4 regions of the Azotosporobacter soli genome follow, and region 2 is predicted to be linked to each of the others. Evidence: riboswitches for the same ligand, from Rfam matches in the RefSeq annotation. Region 2 holds a riboswitch; each other region holds the start of a gene.
What was found. A riboswitch is a leader RNA that binds a small molecule or an ion and turns the genes downstream of it on or off. The one in region 2 is predicted to bind cobalamin.
Positions count from the first base shown of each region.

Region 1: it holds a riboswitch for cobalamin, as region 2 does, so the genes downstream of both, cbiD (cobalt-precorrin-5B (C(1))-methyltransferase CbiD) here and cobT (nicotinate-nucleotide--dimethylbenzimidazole phosphoribosyltransferase) in region 2, are expected to answer to the same signal.
Region 3: it holds a riboswitch for cobalamin, as region 2 does, so the genes downstream of both, cobI (precorrin-2 C(20)-methyltransferase) here and cobT (nicotinate-nucleotide--dimethylbenzimidazole phosphoribosyltransferase) in region 2, are expected to answer to the same signal.
Region 4: it holds a riboswitch for cobalamin, as region 2 does, so the genes downstream of both, QTL79_RS13405 (nicotinate-nucleotide--dimethylbenzimidazole phosphoribosyltransferase) here and cobT (nicotinate-nucleotide--dimethylbenzimidazole phosphoribosyltransferase) in region 2, are expected to answer to the same signal.

Region 1 covers NZ_JAUAOA010000005.1:173,670-178,643, forward strand. The annotation lists gene cbiE (precorrin-6y C5,15-methyltransferase (decarboxylating) subunit CbiE) at 1-212, opposite strand, end outside; gene cbiD (cobalt-precorrin-5B (C(1))-methyltransferase CbiD) at 197-1,303, opposite strand; cobalamin riboswitch at 1,405-1,577, opposite strand; gene QTL79_RS07340 (LutC/YkgG family protein) at 1,784-2,398, shown strand; gene ldhH (L-lactate dehydrogenase (quinone) large subunit LdhH) at 2,401-4,578, shown strand; gene tnpA (IS200/IS605 family transposase) at 4,757-4,974, shown strand, end outside.
Region 2 covers NZ_JAUAOA010000027.1:29,381-34,354, forward strand. The annotation lists gene QTL79_RS16465 (response regulator) at 1-1,363, shown strand, start outside; gene QTL79_RS16470 (HD-GYP domain-containing protein) at 1,365-2,423, shown strand; cobalamin riboswitch at 2,521-2,708, shown strand; gene cobT (nicotinate-nucleotide--dimethylbenzimidazole phosphoribosyltransferase) at 2,821-4,746, shown strand; gene QTL79_RS16480 (class I SAM-dependent methyltransferase) at 4,881-4,974, shown strand, end outside.
Region 3 covers NZ_JAUAOA010000009.1:98,587-103,560, reverse strand. The annotation lists gene QTL79_RS10335 (IS1182 family transposase) at 1-1,355, opposite strand, end outside; cobalamin riboswitch at 1,629-1,812, shown strand; gene cobI (precorrin-2 C(20)-methyltransferase) at 1,928-2,635, shown strand; gene QTL79_RS10325 (sirohydrochlorin cobaltochelatase) at 2,665-3,462, shown strand; gene QTL79_RS10320 (ABC transporter substrate-binding protein) at 3,538-4,500, shown strand; gene QTL79_RS10315 (FecCD family ABC transporter permease) at 4,490-4,974, shown strand, end outside.
Region 4 covers NZ_JAUAOA010000017.1:34,390-39,363, reverse strand. The annotation lists gene cobS (adenosylcobinamide-GDP ribazoletransferase) at 1-528, shown strand, start outside; gene QTL79_RS13410 (histidine phosphatase family protein) at 544-1,167, shown strand; cobalamin riboswitch at 1,258-1,457, shown strand; gene QTL79_RS13405 (nicotinate-nucleotide--dimethylbenzimidazole phosphoribosyltransferase) at 1,564-2,625, shown strand; gene QTL79_RS13400 (sensor histidine kinase) at 2,740-3,963, shown strand; gene QTL79_RS13395 (response regulator transcription factor) at 3,982-4,974, shown strand, end outside.

The DNA.
Region 1 (4,974 bases), on a different contig from region 2:
TCGCTGTTTTTTAACGCAGTTGCGATGTCCGTAAAGAGGCTGTCCAAATCGCCATCGATTCGGCGAAGCGTTGCATCAGGCCCCGCAAAAGTATCGAGCGCCCGTTGGCTGCCGACCAAATAGGAAGCCTCCCTAATCGCAGCTGCGGCACGAGGAATCAGATAATCCGGATGCCCTGGTCCAATGCCTACAACGATTATCTTATGTTCCACTGCAAAGTTCCTCCAATCGCTTTTGCACACTCATCCATACCCAATATCTCCCCTTGCATACTCACAATGACCGTTCCGATTTCCAAGCCGCCAAACACATAGCGCTGTGCACGATTGCTAGCCTGTTTGGCAAGCGCCGCATACACTGCCTCGTTCAAACCTTGTCGACGTAAAATATCGGTCGCCGCTTCCGTCGTCGTGCAGGCAAGAATTTCTTCGATTATCTCGACACCAGCCTGCTGCAATGCAGCGTAAGCGGCTATTATTTCCATCCGACCATCGGCCATGCGGTTATGCGTATGAAAAATCCCTCCAGCTACTTTAACGAGCTTCCCCGGATGCCCGAACAGGAGAACCCTCTTCACGCCCTTATCTTCAGCTGCCGTCAGCATATGGCCGATAAAATTGCTGGTCTGCAAAACAGCTTCCTTGGGTAGTCCATATTGGTCAACGGCAATATTTTCCCCGATTTTCCCCGGGACGAAGACCAAACTTTCAAACCCTTGCGCCAACGCTACGTCAATCTGAGGCGTCAACGAATCTTTGAACGCTTCTTCTGACATCGGTTCAACAATTCCAGTCGTACCAATGACCGATAATCCGCCTTCGATGCCTAAACTTGGATTCAACGTACGTCGCGCCAACTTTTCGCCGCCGGGAATCGAAATGCGGATGACCGCGCCACGCGCTGGCCCGATGATGCTCCGAACGCCCTCTTCAATCATTCGGCGCGGCACTGGATTAATAGCCGCTTCACCGACTAGAATCGATAACCCTGGTTTCGTCACCACGCCGACCCCTTCACCGCCAAGCAGACGAATCTCTACCGCTTGCGTCAGCTCAACATCAGCAACAACAAGTATTCCATTTGTGATATCCGGATCATCACCGGCATCTTTTCGAACGCCTGCAGTAGCAGTGTTTTCCGTAATTCGCGTTGCATATTCAAGCGCCACGATCTTATCTTCGCCGCGTGGCAGCCGGACACAAACAGCTTCCGGCGTTTGCGCCAAAACAGCTAAAATCGCAGCTTGCGCCGCGGCCGTCGCACATGTACCCGTTGTAATGCCCGAGCGCAATTTTTCTTTCAAACAAAAAGCCCCCCTTGCAGCAAGGGGGGCACAATAAATCATGACTATAATGAAACAGCGATAATTTATTCCACCCACCTGCCCATCATCCGTAGGTCAAACGGTGTGTGTTGGAACAGGCAGGTCTCCTGACTCTGGTTCTTCACAAATCTATGCCTTCCCAGTTTCCCAGTGGCTTTCATTAGATCTGCTCCCCATTACAGTGGCGGGACCGCGCCGGTTTTGCACCGGACTTCCCTTTTCAGCATAAAGCACCTATTCCCATATTCTATATACAGTTACAAAATATTTATATTCCCGCTCTTTTTAAAAACTCCTGCCATTCGGCAAATTTTTATCGCCGCGCCCCCTTTGTAGGACGATGAAAAAAGATTTGTAGGATTATTTTGTATTTTTTTGGCGTTTTTTGTTGAATATTTTGTAGGTTTTTGTCATAATAAAGCCAATACGATATAACAACGCAGGGAGTGACAACTACAAATGAAAAAAGTGTGTGAGAACTGGAGAACTGCTTTAAACAACGTTCCCTTTGGCATTCATTTATTCCCGGAATTTGAAAAGAAGGCCCAATTGGCTTCCGCTGAAGTCCACCGAGTCAAAACGGTCGCCGAGGCCAGCGCTGTTGTCGAATCCATTTTGACTGCAGCCAATGTCAAAAACATTGTCGCTGTAGACAGCCCCTTGCAACAAGCAGCCAATCTGCTGCCCTATCTTGCACAAAAAGGCTTCACGCTCTACACCAGCGCCGCTGAAATCGCCGAACATGCGGAACAATCTGACTGCGGCATTTCGACTGTCGAATTCGCCATCGCCGAAAGCGGCAGCGTCTGCATGGACGGCATGGCCTATGAAAGCCGCGTTGTCTCCATGCTGCCGCCGTTACACATTGCGTTTCTGCCGGCCAATCGTGTTGTTGCAGGAATCCAAGATGCCTTCGACCTTTTCTCCCATGTCTTCGATCGCGGTTATTTAAGCTTCATTACCGGCCCCAGCCGTACCGCCGATATCGAGCGGGTATTAACAATCGGCTGCCATGGCCCTTGTCGCTTCGTCATCATTGCTATTGAAGAAGAAATCGCCGGAGGTGTCGAATAAGCATGGAAACGAACAATCGCAACATTCGTAATGAAATCGCTGAAAAATTAGATGATAAAGTCCTGCGCGGCGCACTGGGTCGTTTTGCTGAAGCCTACCCGACCGCCCGTGCTAAAGCGTATGAAAATGTGCCTGACGTTGACGCATTGCGCGAACAGGTTAAAAACATGAAACACAATACCGTTCTCAACATCGAAGCCGTTGCCGATCAATTTGAGGCTTCCGTTGTTAAGCGCGGCGGCAAAGTTTTCCGCGCCAAGAACGGCGACGACCTTAAACAATACCTTATCGACCTTTGCAAGGCGCGCGGCGTAAAGCGCATCGTAAAATCAAAATCTATGGCCACCGAAGAAATCCATCTTAATCATTCGCTCGAAGAAGCAGGCTTGCATGTAAAGGAAACCGACCTTGGCGAATGGATTCTCTCCTTAGCCGGCCAGCGTCCTTCCCATATGGTTATGCCGGCTATCCATTTGAATAAAGAACAAATCGCCGAATATTTCTCTAAAGAAATGCATCGCGATATTCCAACCGATATCGCTTATATGGTTCAAGCAGCCAGACAGCAGCTGCGTCAAGAGTTTGTCTTGGCCGACATGGGCATTTCCGGCGCCAATTTCGGCATCGCGGAAAACGGCGCCATCGGTCTTGTCACCAACGAAGGCAATGCGCGCTTGGCAACGACCCTTCCGCCGATTCACGTCGTCATCATCGGTTATGAAAAACTGATTCCGAACATTCGCGACGCGGCTCCGATTCTGCGGACGCTGCCGCGTAACGCAACCGGCCAGTTAATGACCAGCTATATGACAATGGTTTCCGGCCCTACGCCCTACATGGTAAAAGAAGATGGTCAGTGGGTCGAAAAAGAAAAAGAACTGCATGTGATTTTATTTGATAATGGCCGCTTAAATGCTGCACACGATAAGAAATTCCAGCAAATTTATCAATGCGTCCGTTGCGCTTCCTGTCTCAACGTTTGTCCGATCTACACCATGGTCGGCGGTCATGTGTACGGTCACATTTATGCGGGCGGGATCGGTGCCATATTGACTGCCTTCCTGCACACTATGGAAGATTTCGACAAGATAAATGAACTGTGCATTGGTTGCCGCAAATGCGTTGAAATTTGTCCGGGTAAGATCGATATTCCTGGCCTGATTGAAGAACTGCGTTCACGCAACGTCGATGACAAAGGACTGCCGCTCGGAGCCAAATTGGTATTTGAAAACGTCCTCTCGAACCGTACCGTCTTCCACACCTTGCTCCGTCTGGCTGCGATCGGACAAAAACCGGTCAAGGAAGGAAAATTCATCCGCCATCTGCCTCTCTTTTTAGCCGGTTTGGCTAAAGATCGCAGCCTGCCTGCGGTTGCTGACACGCCGCTGCGTGACCGGATCGGCAAAATTAAACGCACTCCGGCTAAGCCCGTCAAGCGCGTCGCTTTCTTCGCCGGTTGCAACATTGATTTCATTTTCCCGGAAATCGGCGAATCCGCATTTAAAGTCTTACAAGACTTAAACATGGATGTAGTCTTCCCCGAAGGACAAAACTGCTGTGGCAAGCCTGTTCTCGGTATGGGCGACCGCGATACTGCCAAAAAAATCGCCCGTAAAAACATCGAAGTATTCGAAGCAGCCAATGCCGATGTGATTCTCTCCGCTTGCCCAACTTGCGCAGAAACATGGCATCAGACCTATGTCGAACTCTTCGAAGACGATCCCGCCTGGAGTCAGCGCGCTAAGGCAATCGGTCATAAAATGCGGGAATTCACCAGCTTTGTCGCTGAACAATATGCAGCGCAAAAGCGTCTGACCAAGACAACGGGCGGCACCAAGGTGACCTACCATGATTCCTGTCATATGAAACGCGGCCTTGGCATTTACGAAGAACCTCGCCAACTGTTGGATTCCGCCAAAGGCTATGAACTGGTTGAAATGCACAATTGCGATAAATGCTGCGGCATGGCTGGCGCGTTCGGCGTGAAATACACAGAACTGTCAATGCCGATTCTCAAACAAAAGATTGAAGCGATCAAAGCAAGCGGCGCCGAAGTCGTCGCCGTCGGCTGCCCCGCCTGCCTCATGCAGATCCAAGGCGGTCTCGACAAACAGGCACCATCCATCAAGATCAAACACGTTGCCGAAATATTAGCGGAAGGTTTGCCTGACAACAAATAACAATAAAAAGGGCGCTTGAGAGATTTTCTCTCAAGCGCCCTTTTTGTATAAAGAAAACCACGCTCTAGGCGTGTGGTTCCGGAAAGCTTATAGCTATAAGTAGAAAAGAAAAGCCTCCTTTGCTAGAATAAATGCAGGTTTGCCGACCGCATAAACTAACAAAGGAGGAGTATCCAAAATGGATAACAGCAGTTTAGCACACACAAAATGGAAATGCAAATACCATATAGTTTTCGCACCGAAATACAGAAGACAAATCATATATGGGAAAATAAAAAGTGATATCGGAGTTATACTGAGAAAGCTATGCGAACATAAAGGTGTTGAAATTATAGAAGCAAGTGCTTGCCCGGATCACGTTCACATGTTGGTAAGCATACCGCCGAAAATAAGCGT
Region 2 (4,974 bases):
AGATGGAGGAACGGCCGCCTTGAAAAAACTGCGCGAAGCAAAAGAGTCCGGCGAGAGATTCGATTTGATCATCCTCGATCGGTCGATGCCGGATATGGACGGCATTGCGACTGCGAGGGCCATTCGGGAAGAAGAGCTGTCGGATGCACCAAAGCTGCTCTTAGTCACGGCGTGCGAAGCGGAAACGGCGCCGCAGCAAGGCGGTGAAAATGATCTGGCCGGGTCGTTGACAAAACCGGTCCAACCTTCGGAATTGTTCGAGGCGATCCTCGATTGCTTCGGCAAACGGCGCAGCGCAAAACGGCAGCTGAAAGAGCGGATCACGTTTGCCGGTACGCGGATCTTACTGGTCGAAGATAACGAGATCAATCAGGAAATCGCACTGGAACTGCTGCGCAAACTGGAGATCGAAGTGGAAGTTGCCTGCAACGGAGAAGAGGCAGTCGAACTGGTTCAACGCGGCGGCTTTGCGATGGTGCTGATGGATATCCAGATGCCGGTGCTCGACGGAATTGAGGCGACGAAGCGGATTCGGGCCTTGCAAGATCCGGCGCTGAAAGAATTGCCGATTGTTGCGATGACGGCGCATGCAATGAAAGGCGATCGGGAGAAAAGTCTCGCGGCCGGCATGAATGACCATTTGACGAAGCCGATCAATCAGGACGCGTTGGAAAAGGTGTTGGAGCAGTGGCTGACGCAGTATGCGACAACGCTGGCGGCGCCGGAAGAGAGCGGCAAGGGAGAACGTGTCCGAGGCATCGACGGGATTGATGCGGCAGCGACCTTGCAATTGCTCGACGGCAATGAAAGCATGTATATACGGCTTTTGCAAAAATATCTTGAACAATACAACGAAACGGCGAATCAGCTGCGCGCTGCTTTGGAGAATGCAGATTGGCAGCTTGCCGTGCATTTGGTGCATAGCGTCAGGGGCGTTTCCGGCAATCTGGGCGCAACGCGCGTGCAAAAGGCGGCCGCTGAACTGGAAACGGCGCTCAATCGGCAAACGGATTATCAGGACGCGCTGGGGAGTTTTATTCAGGAGCAAGAGTGTTTGAAAACGGCGCTGCGCGATTTTTTTGCGCAACAGGAAGAAAGCCAGCCGCTTGCCTCGCCGGTCGGTGACCAGGCGGAACTTAGCTTGCTGCTTAAAGAACTCGAACCTTTCTTGCAGCGGCGTCAGCCTAAACCCTGCCGGGAACTGATCGAAAAGCTAAAGGCAAAGCGCTGGCCGCAGTCGGCGCAGCGCGAAATCGAAGAACTCGGCGAAGAAGCGGAGCATTATCGCTTTGCGGAAGCGCTGCGCCATTTACGCCGCGCGAGCGAATTGTTGGCGGATTGCACGGGGGAAGCGGGGGATTGAAATGGAAATGAGAAAACGGTCGCAAATCTTGATTGTGGAAGACTCGGAAGTGAACGTCGATATTTTGGTCGAGGCGCTGGGGGATGACTATGAGATCAGCGTCGCGTTGGATGGAGAAACGGCACTGCTGGCAGTGGGTGAGGCACAGCCGGATTTGATTCTGCTCGATATCGTCATGCCCGGACTCAGCGGCTACGAAGTCTGCCAGCGTTTGAAGAAAAATAAGGACTTCCGCCATATTCCGATCATCTTTCTGACCTCGCTCACCGACGAAGCGGATGAGGCGAAGGGGCTGAGCCTTGGCGCGGTAGACTACATCATAAAACCTTATAATCTGGCGATGGTCAAGGCGCGCGTTCGCAATCATCTGGAATTGAAACGTTATCACGATTCGCTGGAAGAGCTGGTTGCCTTGCGAACCGGTGAACTGGAAGCGACGAAGAGAGCGATCATTGGTTGTATGGCGGTGCTCGGCGAGTTTCGGGATACGGAAACCGGCGCGCACACGCAGCGCACGCAGGAATATGTCAGCGTTTTGCTGACCGTGCTTGATAATGAAGAAGCGAAGATGTCGGTCGAGCGCAAGCAGCTGCTTTGCCAGTCAGCGGTGCTGCATGACATCGGTAAGATTGCCGTGCCGGATGCGATCCTGCAAAAACCGGGCCCTCTGACGGCCGAAGAATTCGAAGAAATGAAAAAGCATACTTTGGTGGGCGGATTGATCATCCGGCGCGCGGAACAGGCGATCGGGCACAACTCCTTTCTCGGCTTGGTCGGAGAGATCGCGGAATTTCATCATGAAAAATGGGATGGCAGCGGTTATCCGCATGGCCTTAAAGGGAAAGAAATCCCTTTCGGCGCGCGTTTGATGGCGTTGGCGGACATCTATGACGCATTGATCAGTGTGCGTCCGTACAAGAAAGGCTTTTCGCATGAAGAAGCGCTGCAGATCATTTTAGACGGCGACGGGCGGACGAAACCGGAACACTTCGACCCGGAAATTCTTGCTGCGTTTGCAAAGGTGCATGAATCGTTCCGGAACATTGGGCAGGGGCAGTGAAGCGTGCGGTTCTGAGCTGAGTCTTGCGTGCAGAAAAAGGATGATGTAGGTAAACAGTTGACGTATGCTGGACATCTTGCTACAATAACGATAAATAAATAGAGTATACGGTCAAGGTGCCGCCTTCGGGCGGAGAATAGGGAAGTCTGAGCAGAGACAGTTGTCATGCGTAGGCGCGGGCCCACCACTGTACCGCAAGAGCCCTTGCAATGCCACTCGAAAGGGGAAGGCGCAAGACGGCGATGAAGCGGGAGCCAGGAGACCTGCCTTGTTTGTTTATTTACCCTTCGTGGAATAAGAAGGCTTTTTTGGCATGACGTCCAAAAAAGTCTTTTCTTTTTTTCGACTGCGCCTGACGAATAGCACTATTCTTATTGATGATTTTGGAGGTTGCGTTATGAAAATATTAGAAGAAGCATTGGCGAGAATCGTTGCACCGGATGAGGCGATAAAAGAATGCGTCCGAGAAAAACTGGCGCAAGCAATTCGTGCGCCGGAGCGTTTAGGACGTTTAGGTGCGATGCTCGAACAATACGCCGCAGTAACAGGAAGCGCTGCACCCCAAGCGCCGAAAAACTGCATGGTGATCGCGTCGGCCGATCATGGCGTCGCAAAGCGCGGCATCAGCGCGTATCCGATTGAGACGACAATGGGGATGACGGAAAATTATCTGGTGTCAAAAGGGGCCAGCGCAAATGCATTCGCTAATTTTTGCGGCGCCGACATGGTCGTAATGGACATGGGTGTGGCCGGCGACTTATCCCATGTGCCGGGCCTTTTGCAGCGAAAAATAGCGTACGGTACGCAGGATTTCAGTGAAGGAGCGGCGATGACGAAAGAGCAGGCCGTTCAGGCTCTGGAAAGCGGAATTGCGCTCGTCAATGAACAGGCGGCAAAAGGCTACCGCTGCTTCAGCCTCGGAGAAATGGGGATCGGCAATACAACGTGCAGTGCGACGATTGTGGCGGCTTTTCTCGCGCTTGCGCCGGAAATCGTTACCGGACGGGGCACCGGCATTTCCGACAGCCGTCTGCAGGTGAAAATGGAACTGGTTCGGCGTGCGCTGATGGTGAACAACCCCGATCCGACGGACGGACTCGATGTCTTGGCTAAAGTAGGCGGTTTTGAAATCGGCGCGCTGGCCGGCGTCGTGCTGGGCTGCGCGGCCAACCGGTGCGCCGTCGTGCTCGACGGACTCAATACCACGGCGGCTGCGCTGATTGCACAGGCCATACATCCGCTCGCGAAAGAGTACATGTTTGCCTCGCACCTTTCGGGCGAGCCGGCGCATCGCATCGCACTGCGCCATTTGGGTCTCGATGCCTGCGTCGATATGGGCGTGAGGCTCGGCGAAGCGATCGGCGCGTCGATCGTCATGGATATGATCAAACTGTCGGTTTCGTTATTGGAAAAAGCGCCGTTAAGCTCCCTGCCGGAGGAAAACGAAACGCAAAGAAGCAAGCGTTCTTTGGCGGAACGGATCGCGCAAATCGAAGCGCTGGATGAAGCGGCGATGCAGGCGTGCCAACTGCGCCTGGACAATCTGACGAAACCGCTGGCCAGTCTGCATCACTTTGAACATATCGCACTGCAATTGGCAGGCGTGACCGCTCAGCCAAGGCCGCGAAATCTGAAAAAAAGCGTAGTGCTGCTCTGCGAAGCGGATAGCGTAGAGGAAGATGTGGTGATTGCGCGCCGTTTTGCGCAGCATGCCGGGGCGGAGCTTATCGTCGCGGCAGCGAAGGAGCAAAGCCTTGCGTCGCAAGAGACCATCGCGGCGCTTCACGCCGGGATCGATCTGGCCGAAAGTCTGGCGGATAACGGGCAACGCATCATCGGTCTTGGCGCGCTGACGAAAGACTACAGAACGGCAGAAGAGGTCATTGCCCACAGCAAGAGTGAAACGTCGGATGCGCTTACGTTGCTTTATGAACACGCTGGCGGACAGATTGCCGCTTTGGTCGGCGTGATCATCGGCGCCGCCGCCAGCCGTTCCGTCGTCATCATCGACGATCTCGTCACCGCGGCCGCCGCGCTGCTCGCGCTCAAACTGGCGCCGCAAAGCAAAGCGTATTTGATGGCGTCTCATCTTTCGCCGCACGGCGCGCACGGCGAAGCGCTGATGCAGCTCGGTCTGCCGGCGTATCTGAAACTTGACCTGCGCTTTCAGGGCGGCTGCGGCGCTGCGCTGGGCATGGCGCTACTCGATGCGTCGCTGCATATGTTAAACGATATGAAAACGTTCGGCGATGCGCAGGTCGCCGTTGCCGAAGACGGCCCCGGCGCGCTGAAGCAAAACCTGGCCGTTAAGGAAAATAGCTAAAAAACCAAGGGAAAACCCGCAGCAAAAGGATTTGATCCGCCTGCTGCGGGTTTTTGACGATAAACGTATTTTGCAAAAGCAGGAGCCGGACGGCGCTGTGCGGAATCAGGTAAGGGAAGAAAGGCGGGATGAACATGGATTTCAACAAAGAGGCGGCAAACTGGGACACGCCGCAACGACTGGAACGGGCGGCGGTCATTGCCGGGGAAATCCGCCGTAGCGTCAGCT
Region 3 (4,974 bases), on a different contig from region 2:
CTGCGTTTCTTCCAGGTCGCCAGTTTTTTCAGATTCATGCATGCAAAAGTAAGCGTCACCTGCATTTTCACTTTCTGCAGGCCACGCAGTTGCGTATAGCGCATTGCATGCTTTTCTTTTGCATCTGCAAAGACACGCTCAATTGTTTGCGAGCGCAATTTGTAAATATCGCGATATATCGGCATGTGCCGATACTCATCAGCAAGTTCCAGATAGGATTCCCATACATGCCTTTGGACTTGCTTTTGATGCGCTTTGCTCTGCGTGCATTGCTCTAAATGCGGACACACTTTGCATTGTTTTGCATCGCTTTTATATTCTTGATATCCTTCACGATTCGTCGTACTGTAGCCAAGCGCCTGGTTGCCAGGGCAAATCATGCATTCATAATATTCATCATATACGTATTCATATTTCTTGAAGAACCCTTCTTTTGTCATAGGACGCTTGTAGGGAACGACAGGAATTCGGCCACTGTCGATAATTTGTTTCATAATCCAGGGCGTTTTGTAGCCCGCATCGACGGCAACGGTTTCGGTTTCAGGGAAATAACTGACGACTCGTTCATACAGTTCATCAAACAATCGACTGTCATTAACATTGCCCGCTGCGACTTCGTATCCTAATATGAAGTTATGCCGGTCACAAGCCGTGTTGGTTACGTAGGCAAAGCATTTTTCATGCTCGCCTTTATGAAACAAGCCGCTTTCCGGATCCGTCGTACTTTGCGTGATGGTTTTACCTTGCGGCGGATTTTCATCGTCGTCTTTATCTTTTAACCGTTTCTTGCCATGGTTTTCGCGATCGGCTTGAATTTCCGCATTCAGTTCATCTTGATATTGCTTGGCCGGAATCGGCACAAACACTTTTGCGCTTTTCTTTTTGTTGGCTCGTGCTTTGATATGGGTTCCGTCAATGAATACGGAACTTGCATCAATGAAACCGCAGTTTACTGCTTCGTACAGGATGCGCATAAAGATCCGCTCAAACACATCGCTTCCTTGAAAACGCCGGGTATAATTCTTGCCGAAGGTTGAAAAGTGCGGGACTTTTTCGGTAAGGCCGTATCCGATAAACCAGCGGTAAGCCATATTTACTTCAATTTCTTTCATGGTTTGACGCATGCTACGAATGCCGAACAGGTATTGAATCAGTACGATCTTAAACAGACTCACCGGATCAATTCCTGGTTTGCCTCGTTCGGAGTCGCTATATAAACCGTCGACTTCGTCGTAGATGAAGCGAAAATCGATGGCTCGTTCAATGTCTCGTAATATATGATCTTTCGGTACTAAATCTTCTAAGCAGAAGAATTCAATTTGGCTTTGTTGACTTCGATCTTTTTTCTCGTACATAAAATCACTCCCGCTAATGATTTTATCATATCATTAGCGGGAGTGGAGATTTGTCTACAGTCTGAGGAAAACAGACGGCATTGCCGTCTGTTTTCCTTTTTAAGTGAACGAAGTCCGAGATGTGGTTTACATGGGGAGAAAGTAAAATCTGTCAAGCAAGGATATTGTGCAAAAATGGTGAAAAGGTGTGCATCTGCTAAAGCGACGTAATCTTTGGAGGAGAAACGATGGGGCATGCCTTTACAAGGACGCTGCGATGACGTACAATAACAAATAAGTGCATAAGGTGTAGGTGCCCTACGGGGCTTAATAGGGAAGACCGGTGTGATTCCGGCGCGGTCCCGCCACTGTAATGGGGAGTGAACCCAGGTTGTACCACTGAAGCCGTTTGGTTTTGGGAAGGGCTGGGGAAACGATGAGCCAAAGCCAGGAGAACTGCCTATACGACAATCACCGTTATTACCTACGAGCGATAGGGAGGGGATTTCGTACAGGCATTTTGTGTACGATTTCCCAACACGCTTGTGTTGGGATTTTTCATTTGCAAACGCAGGAAAGGATTGGTGGCAAGTATGGCTGGTATATTTTATGGTGTGGGCGTTGGCCCAGGAGATCCGCAACTATTGACGCTAAAAGCGGTCGAAGTCATTAAAGAGGCAGATGTGATTATTGCGCCGAAAACGGAGAAAAAAGAGGATAGTACGGCATTGTCGATCGCACGCCCCTATTTAAAAAAAGATGTGGAAGTGTTAAAACTTGTCTTTCCGATGATTAACGATAGCGAACGATTAGCGTTGGCTTGGGAAGATAATAAGAACGCAATTCTCGAACAATTGCAGGCAGGCAAGAAAGTTGTATTTCTGACGCTGGGCGACCCGATGTTTTTTAGCACGTATATGTATGTTTATCGTTTGTTAAAAGACTGCGGCTTTGCAATCGAAACGATTCCTGGCGTGCCTGCGTTTTGCGCGATGGGAAGCCGATTGGGTTTACCTTTGGCGGAAGGCAATGACGTCATGTGCATCGTGCCGGCTACAATGCAAGAGCAGGAACTCGACAAAATTTTGGAAACTGCCGATAATGTCGTATTGATGAAGGTGTATAAAAATTTTAAGCAGATCAGAGCGGGCTTAAAAAAGTACGGTTTCAGCGATAACGCGGTTATGGTCAGTAAATGCGGTTTGCCGGATGAAGTCATCAGTTATGATTTGAACGAAGTGGATGAAACATCAGTCAACTACTTGTCAACAATTTTGGCGAAAAAACATCCGTTGGGCTAGATAATAATTGGCGGAAGGAAGTGAGGCGCATGATACGCCAGACGAAAGCGATGGTCGTAGTCAGTTTTGGCACTACGCTTGCTTCTGCGCGAAAAACCTGCATTGAAAGTATTGAAAGAGATATGCGTCAATCCTTTCCGCAATATGATCATTACCGCGTTTTTACGTCGCAATTTGTCAGACGACGCCTTGCGTCAGAAGGAATTGAAGCGCCGAGCCTGGAAGAAGTATTAAAACAATTGCAGCAAGACGGTTATCAAGAGGTTTTAGTCCAGGTGACGCATGTTACTGCAGGACAAGAATTTTCAGATAAGGTTATTGCGGTCCTCGAACGGTGCAAGGGGATGTTTGCGACATTGCGAATCGGTCGGCCATTATTGGAAAGACCGGAAGATTATACGGCACTCGTAGCCGCGCTGCAAGAGCAGATCGAGAATTTGGCGCAGGGGCAGGCATTACTTTTGATGGGGCATGGCTCGCCCAACCGTGAAAATCCGGCATATGAGAGGCTCCAGCAAGAATTTGATAAGGGTAGTGAACAAGTGGTCGTTGGAGCATTAGAAGAGAATTGTCATCCCAACTTGGACGATGCGATCAAACTCTTGTTGCAGCGACGTGTTTGCAAGGTGAAACTGTTGCCATTGCTGCTGGTCTGCGGCGACCATGTGCTGAGGGACATGCTCGGAGCGCAAGCGGAGTCTTGGTTGAATCAGCTGCGTACGGCAGGATTCGAGGTTGAATTTGAGAAAACAGGCTTGGGCGAAAGAGTTGCGGTTCGCAATCTGTATATACAACACGCACGTGATGCGTTGACCGAGGCTGAATGAATAAGTGACCTGCATTTGTTGCCGGATAGTATATCCGGCCTTTGCCATTTCAAGTGGATGGGAGAAAAATGTGAAATGAGTATATGGATGAAAAAAACGGCATTGTTACTCGTTTTATTCGTAGTCATCGGTGTAGGTGGGTGCGGTGGCGCAAAGCAGGCGGAAAACAAGAATGCGTTTGCTGTCATCGCGGATGACAGCGGGCGACAGGTTGAACTGAAGCAAAGGCCGCAACGCATTGTTGTTTTATCAACCTCTTTGTTGGAGACGTTGTATGCTGCCGGTGGACAAGCGGTTGGCAAGCCGAATTCTCGGAATGCGCCGCCGATTTCCGGCACGGAAAATTTGCCGGAGATCGGCTATGTCTACAATGTAAATACGGAGCAGATACTCGGCTTGAAACCGGATCTTGTCATTGGTTTTCAGGGGATTCACGAAAAGCTCGTTCCCCTGTTTGAAGGGAGTCATATTCCGGTTTTGCTGCTGAAGATTAAAACTTATGATGATTTGAAACGTCAAATTGCTCTGCTCGGCAGAATTGCCGGCAGTGAAACTCAGGCCGAAGCTGTGGTCGGTGCGATGGAAGAACAGCTTAAAACTGTGCAGAATAAATTGCCGGAACAGGGCAAAAAAATCGTGATTTTGCATGCGACGGCTAAGAGTGTTACGGTAGAGCTTGAGAACAGCGTTGCGGGTAATATTGCAGCGCTATTGAAACTGCGCAATATTGCCTCGGGTTCATCGCCGATTGAAACCGGCGGTGATATGACTCCATACAGTTTGGAAAAATTAGTTGCGAGCGATCCTGATTTGGTTTTGGTAGTGACGATGGGAAGCAATACGGCTGATATTGAAAAGCGGATGCGTCAGGATGTCAGTGATAATCCGGCGTGGTCTTCGCTGCGGGCTGTAAAAGATGGGAGGATTGTCTTTTTGCCATCTGAATTGTTTCAATTGAATCCGGGCCTACAGTTTCCGGAGGCGGTAAAATATCTTGCAAAAGAGGTCTATCCGGAGGTATATGGAAATGCCCGATAAAGAGCGGCGGAAGTGGCGGATTTTACTGATCGGATTGTTCGTCGTAATAGCCATAGGCGGCTTTGTGGCCAGTTTGAGCAAAGGTGCAGTTGTCGTTAGTCATTCTGAAATTATCAATGCGCTTTTTTCCCACGGAGTGACAGGCAATCAAAGTCAAATTATCTGGAATATACGATTGCCGCGTGCGTTAGTCGCTATTTTAGTCGGTATTCATCTTTCGCTGGCCGGAGCTTTGCTGCAAGGCGTTATGCGAAATCCGTTGGCTGATCCTCATATTATCGGCGTTTCATCGGGAGCTGGTTTAGCTGGCGTGATCATCTTGGTCTTGTTTCCTCACCAAGAATATCTGGTGACGCCGGTCGCCTTCCTTGGCGCGTTGGCGGCAGCGGGGCTGATTTATTTGCTGGCCTGGAAGGGGAGCATTAAGCCGACACGGATCATTTTGGCCGGCGTTGCCGTTTCGGCTTTCCTGAA
Region 4 (4,974 bases), on a different contig from region 2:
GCGGAGATCATCATTACCGGAGGACTGCATTGCGACGGCTTTATGGATACGGCGGACGGCATCTTTTCCGGTCGCCCCAAGGAGCGGATGCTTGAGATTATGAAGGACAGCCGGGTGGGCGCGTTTGGCGCGATGGCCTTCGCACTGCTGATTTTAACGAAGTATTCTTTTTATCTCGATATCGATCCGGCGCTGCTGCCGTTTGCTTGTTTTGCTATGGCGATCGGCGGGAAAATGGGCCTTGTGGTGGCGGTCACTTCGTTTCCTTACGCCAGGCCCGAAGGTTTGGGCAAGATGTTTTTTCAGCATCATGACCGGCATGCGTTGCTGATTGCCGCAGTGCTGGCGGCGCTTCTCCTGGCTCCGTTCGGCGTCAGGGCGCTGGGCGGTGGAGCCGCAGCCTGCATAGCCGCTGTCATTGTCGGCCGCTATGTCAATGCGCGGCTGGACGGATTGACCGGCGATGTCTACGGTGCGGTCAATGAAGTGGCGCAACTGGCAGTACTGCTCGTGTTTTGCGTTAAGTAAGAAAGGGTGTAAGGTATGGGTGCGTCAACAAAAGTCATTCTGGTGCGGCATGGTCAGACCGATTGGAATCGGACGAAACGCTACCAGGGGCATAGCGATATTCCTTTGAATGAAACGGGACAAATGCAGGCAAAGCAGGTGGGAAAACGTTTGGCCTCGCTTCCGCTTCGGGCGGTGTACAGCAGTGATTTGACGCGCGCCGTTCAGACCGCAGCGGCGATTGCTTTGCCGCATGGTCTTACCGTCATGACGTGCGCGGCGTTTCGTGAACTGAACTTTGGCCTCTGGGAAGGTCTTACTTATGAAGAGATCATGGCCGGTTGGCCGGCCTGGCTTACGGCGATGTATGCGCGACCAAGCATAGGCTATGCGCCGCAGGGCGAAAGCTTTCCACTGGTGCAACTTCGCGCGCTGAAAGGACTCAACGCGTGCATTGCCGCGCATCCGGGCGAAACGATCGCGATCGTTTCGCATGGCGGCCCGCTGCGCACCTTGCTTTGCGCAGCGCTTGGCCTGCCGATTGATCAAGTCTGGTCGTTGAAACAGGATACGACGGCGGTGAACATCCTGGAATATAGCGAGGGTTTGCTGCAATTGGTGCTCTCGAATGACACGCAGCATCTGAAAGAGGATGCATAGGATTTTTCTTACCAGATCGTTGATTATCTTGTCGAGCGTTAGCGGCAGGCAGGAATGGCTTTGAGAAGGGCGAATTTGTTAAAGCAAAAGAGAATATGCCACCAAACAGGTGCCTCCTGTAAAAGGGAGGAGAATAGGGAAGTTCGGAAGGATGCCTTGCATCCTAAAACGACGCGGTCGCGCCACTGTAATCGGGGAGCTGCTCCTGTAATATGCCACTGGGAAACCGGGAAGGCGCAGGAACGCAATGAACTGAAAGCCAGGAGACCTGCCTGTATTGGCTGTCATCTACCCCCGCGCAAGGGGTAATGCCGGAAGGATGGGGTCGCTATATAGCCGCCTAGCCTTTTGGGCTGGGTGGTTTTTGTTTTGGAAAAAACAAAGGAGGAAGCGAAGATGGATTTTGAAACGCGGGTCAAGGAGTGGATCGATGGAGCGGCCAAGCCGGTAAACAGCTTAGGTCTGCTGGAAGAACATTTGAAGAAGATCGTCATGTCCTGGGGTGAGATCAAGCCGGAGTTGAAACCATACCACTTGGTCTTTGCCGCCGACAACGGCGTCGTGGAAGAGGGCGTTGCTCAAACGCCGCAGGAAGTCACATATTTACAGGCGCAGAACATGGTGGCAGGCAGAGCGACGATCAGCTGTTTTTGCCAAAGTAACCGGATTGATTATGGCGTTGCGGATGTGGGCATCAATTCGACGGAACCGTTTAGCGGCTTTCAGCGGAAAGTGGCGCTGGGAACGAAGAATTTTATCAAAGAAGAAGCAATGAGCCATAGCGAGTTCGATCAGGCTTGGCAGGCGAGTCAGAATCTGGTGCGCGAGCTGGTGCAAGAGCGCGGTTACAATATGCTTTCATTTGGTGAAATGGGGATCGGCAACACGACGACATCGGCTGCAGTCATGCATGGTCTGACCGGCATTCTGCCGGAGTTCGTCGTCGGTTACGGCGCAGGCGTTGAACGGACGGAACTGCTAAAACACAAACGCCAGATCGTTGCCAAAGGCGTTGCGCTGCATAAAGAAAAACTGCAAACGCCGCAGGAGGTCTTACGTTGTCTTGGCGGCTTTGATTTGGTTGCGATTTGTGCGGGCATGCTCGAGTGTGCGAAGCTACGGACGCCTTTTGTCATCGACGGCTTCATCACGGCTGTCGCGTATGCATGTGCTTCACGCATTGCGCCGGAAATCGAAAAGCATGCGATTCCGTCGCACATGTCAAAAGAACCGGGCATGGCTTACGCTCTTTTAATGGGAAACATCGTGTCCGACAGCGTCTTCATCCGCGCCAATATGGGGCTGGGCGAAGGAACGGGCGCAGTATTGATGGTATCAATCATGAAAACGATGCTATATACCATGCATCATATGGCTCGCTTTTCCGAACTGACGCCGCTTGAAATACCGGGAAACCGGACGGAAGTCGAAGTTCAAGAGAAAATTGTCGTAGTATAAGAAGATATTGCGAAATGCAGGGATTTGTCAGACGATTGGCTAATACTCCCTCAGTGCAGAGCAAAATATTCTTACATTGTTGCAAGAATAGCACACGCGAGGGAGTGATTTTCGGTGCGAGAAATCAGCCAGTTTGCGCTAGGAGACATTGTCAATACCGATGTACTGCAGGAGATTCAGGATAAGTTTTCTGAAACCACGGGCCTGGCCGCGGTCATTGTCGATCCGGAAGGAACGCCGATCACACGGACGAGCAATTTCACGCAACTTTGTCAGTACATCCGTTCAACGCCGAAAGGGATGGCGCGTTGTTCCGGCTGCGATGACAGCGGCGGACGCCGTTCCATCGACCTGCGAAAACCCATAGTCTATCGTTGCCATTCCGGCTTGACGGATCTGGCGGCGCCGATCATCGTGCAGGATCAGTATATCGGCGCGTTCCTGGCCGGACAGGTTGTCCTGTACCGCGAAGAGGGAGAAGACGTCAAAACGGAAATGTGCAAACGCGTCAGCGACCTGGAACTGGACGAAGCGGTGCTGAGCGAACTGTTCGACCGGGTCAGGGAAGTACAGGAGACGAATATCAAGGCGGCGGCCGATCTGATTTATATCATGGCCAATTATATAGTAGAGATCGGTGTGGCCAACATCGTACAGAAAAAACTGATGAAGGAATTGCAGGCCAAGGCGGAACTGGAAACGCTGCTGAAGGCGACGGAACTGAAGGCGCTACAGTCACAGGTCAATCCGCATTTTCTCTTTAACACGCTGAACACGATCGCCCGCTTGGCGATGCTCGAAGGCGCGACGCAGACGCAGGAAGTGGCGTATGCCTTATCGGATCTGTTGCGCAATAACCTGCGCGACATGGATCGTTTGCGGACCGTGGAGGAAGAGCTGAAATCAGTACAGGACTATCTGACGATCCAAAAAGTCCGCTTTGGCGAACGGATCCACTCTTCGATCCAGGTGGAACCGGAAATTTGGACGGCCAGGCTGCCGGCGTTGACATTGCAGCCGTTGGTGGAGAATGCGATCATTCATGGACTCGAGGGGCGGATCGAAGGCGGCGCGATTAAAATCAGCGGCCATTTGCGTGAGACGGACGTCTACCTGGAAATTAGCGACACCGGCGTCGGCGTAGAGGAAGGCAAGATTGCCGCGATTTTTCGCGAAGAAAAACGGCAGAAGAGCCAGGGGCAGACGACGGGCCTTGGCATCTTGAATGTACATAAACGAATCAAACATTATTTTGGCGGTCAATACGGCATCACGATGCAAAGTTGTCTCGGTAGCGGAACGACGATTGGCATTCGCCTGCCGTATCAGACGGAATAAAAAGGAGGGGTGAAGAGCGTGTATACGATACTGATTGTCGATGACGAACAGCTGGAGCGACAGGCCCTTCGCTTCATCATAGAAAAGCAGTGCCCGCAAATCAGAGTGGTCGGAGAAGCCGGCGACGGCGCCAATGCGATACGCCTGGCGGCCGAAAGCAAACCGGATATTGTTTTAATGGATATCCGTATGCCGGAGATGAACGGCTTGGAAGCGGCAAAAGGCATTCGCGCTTTGTTGCCGGGCGTTAATATTTTGATGCTAACCGCGTTCGACGAGTTCAGCTATGCCAAGCAGGCTCTTACGGTAGGTGCGATTGACTACTTATTGAAGCCGGTGCGCCCGGAAGAATTGCTGAAGGCGCTGGGAGTTGTCATGGATAAGATCGGCATCGATCGTTCGCGCCAGGAGGAAGAGGAACGGCTGCGACAGAGCGTGGAAGCGGCGCGTCCGTTCATTCAGATGTCGTTTGTCTATGATTTGATTTCCGGCAATATCGGCGGCAGCGCTACGTTCCAGGAACGTTCGCGTTTTCTTGGTCTGCGCGTCGATCCGCATCTGGCGCTGGTCGTCGATGTCGATGATTTCAAGAAGCTGACGGTTCATTCGAGCGAACTGGAAAAGCAGATGGTCAAGCAGAAGATTTATCAGGTGATCTGCCAGGCGGTCGGTGATCTGGCGATGGTGACGCCTTTCGGCAGCGACAATGTGATTATTTTGCTTGGCTTTGCCGAAACGGTGACGGCAGAGTTGGCAAAACAAAGCGCGAAGAAATTGGCGGCTACAATCAGAGAAACGATTCAGCGCAGTTTGAGTATCAGCATCACGGTTGGAATCGGACGTTATTATGAAGATTCGCGTGAAGTGCATAAATCGTATCATGAGGCGCTGAATGCGCAGCGCCAGCGTTTCTATCTTGGCGACAGTCAGATCATTCATATTGAAGATGTGCCGTTTTTGGGCGATGTGCCCTTTCATTATCCGTTCCAGCATGAGAGAGTTCTGCTGGAC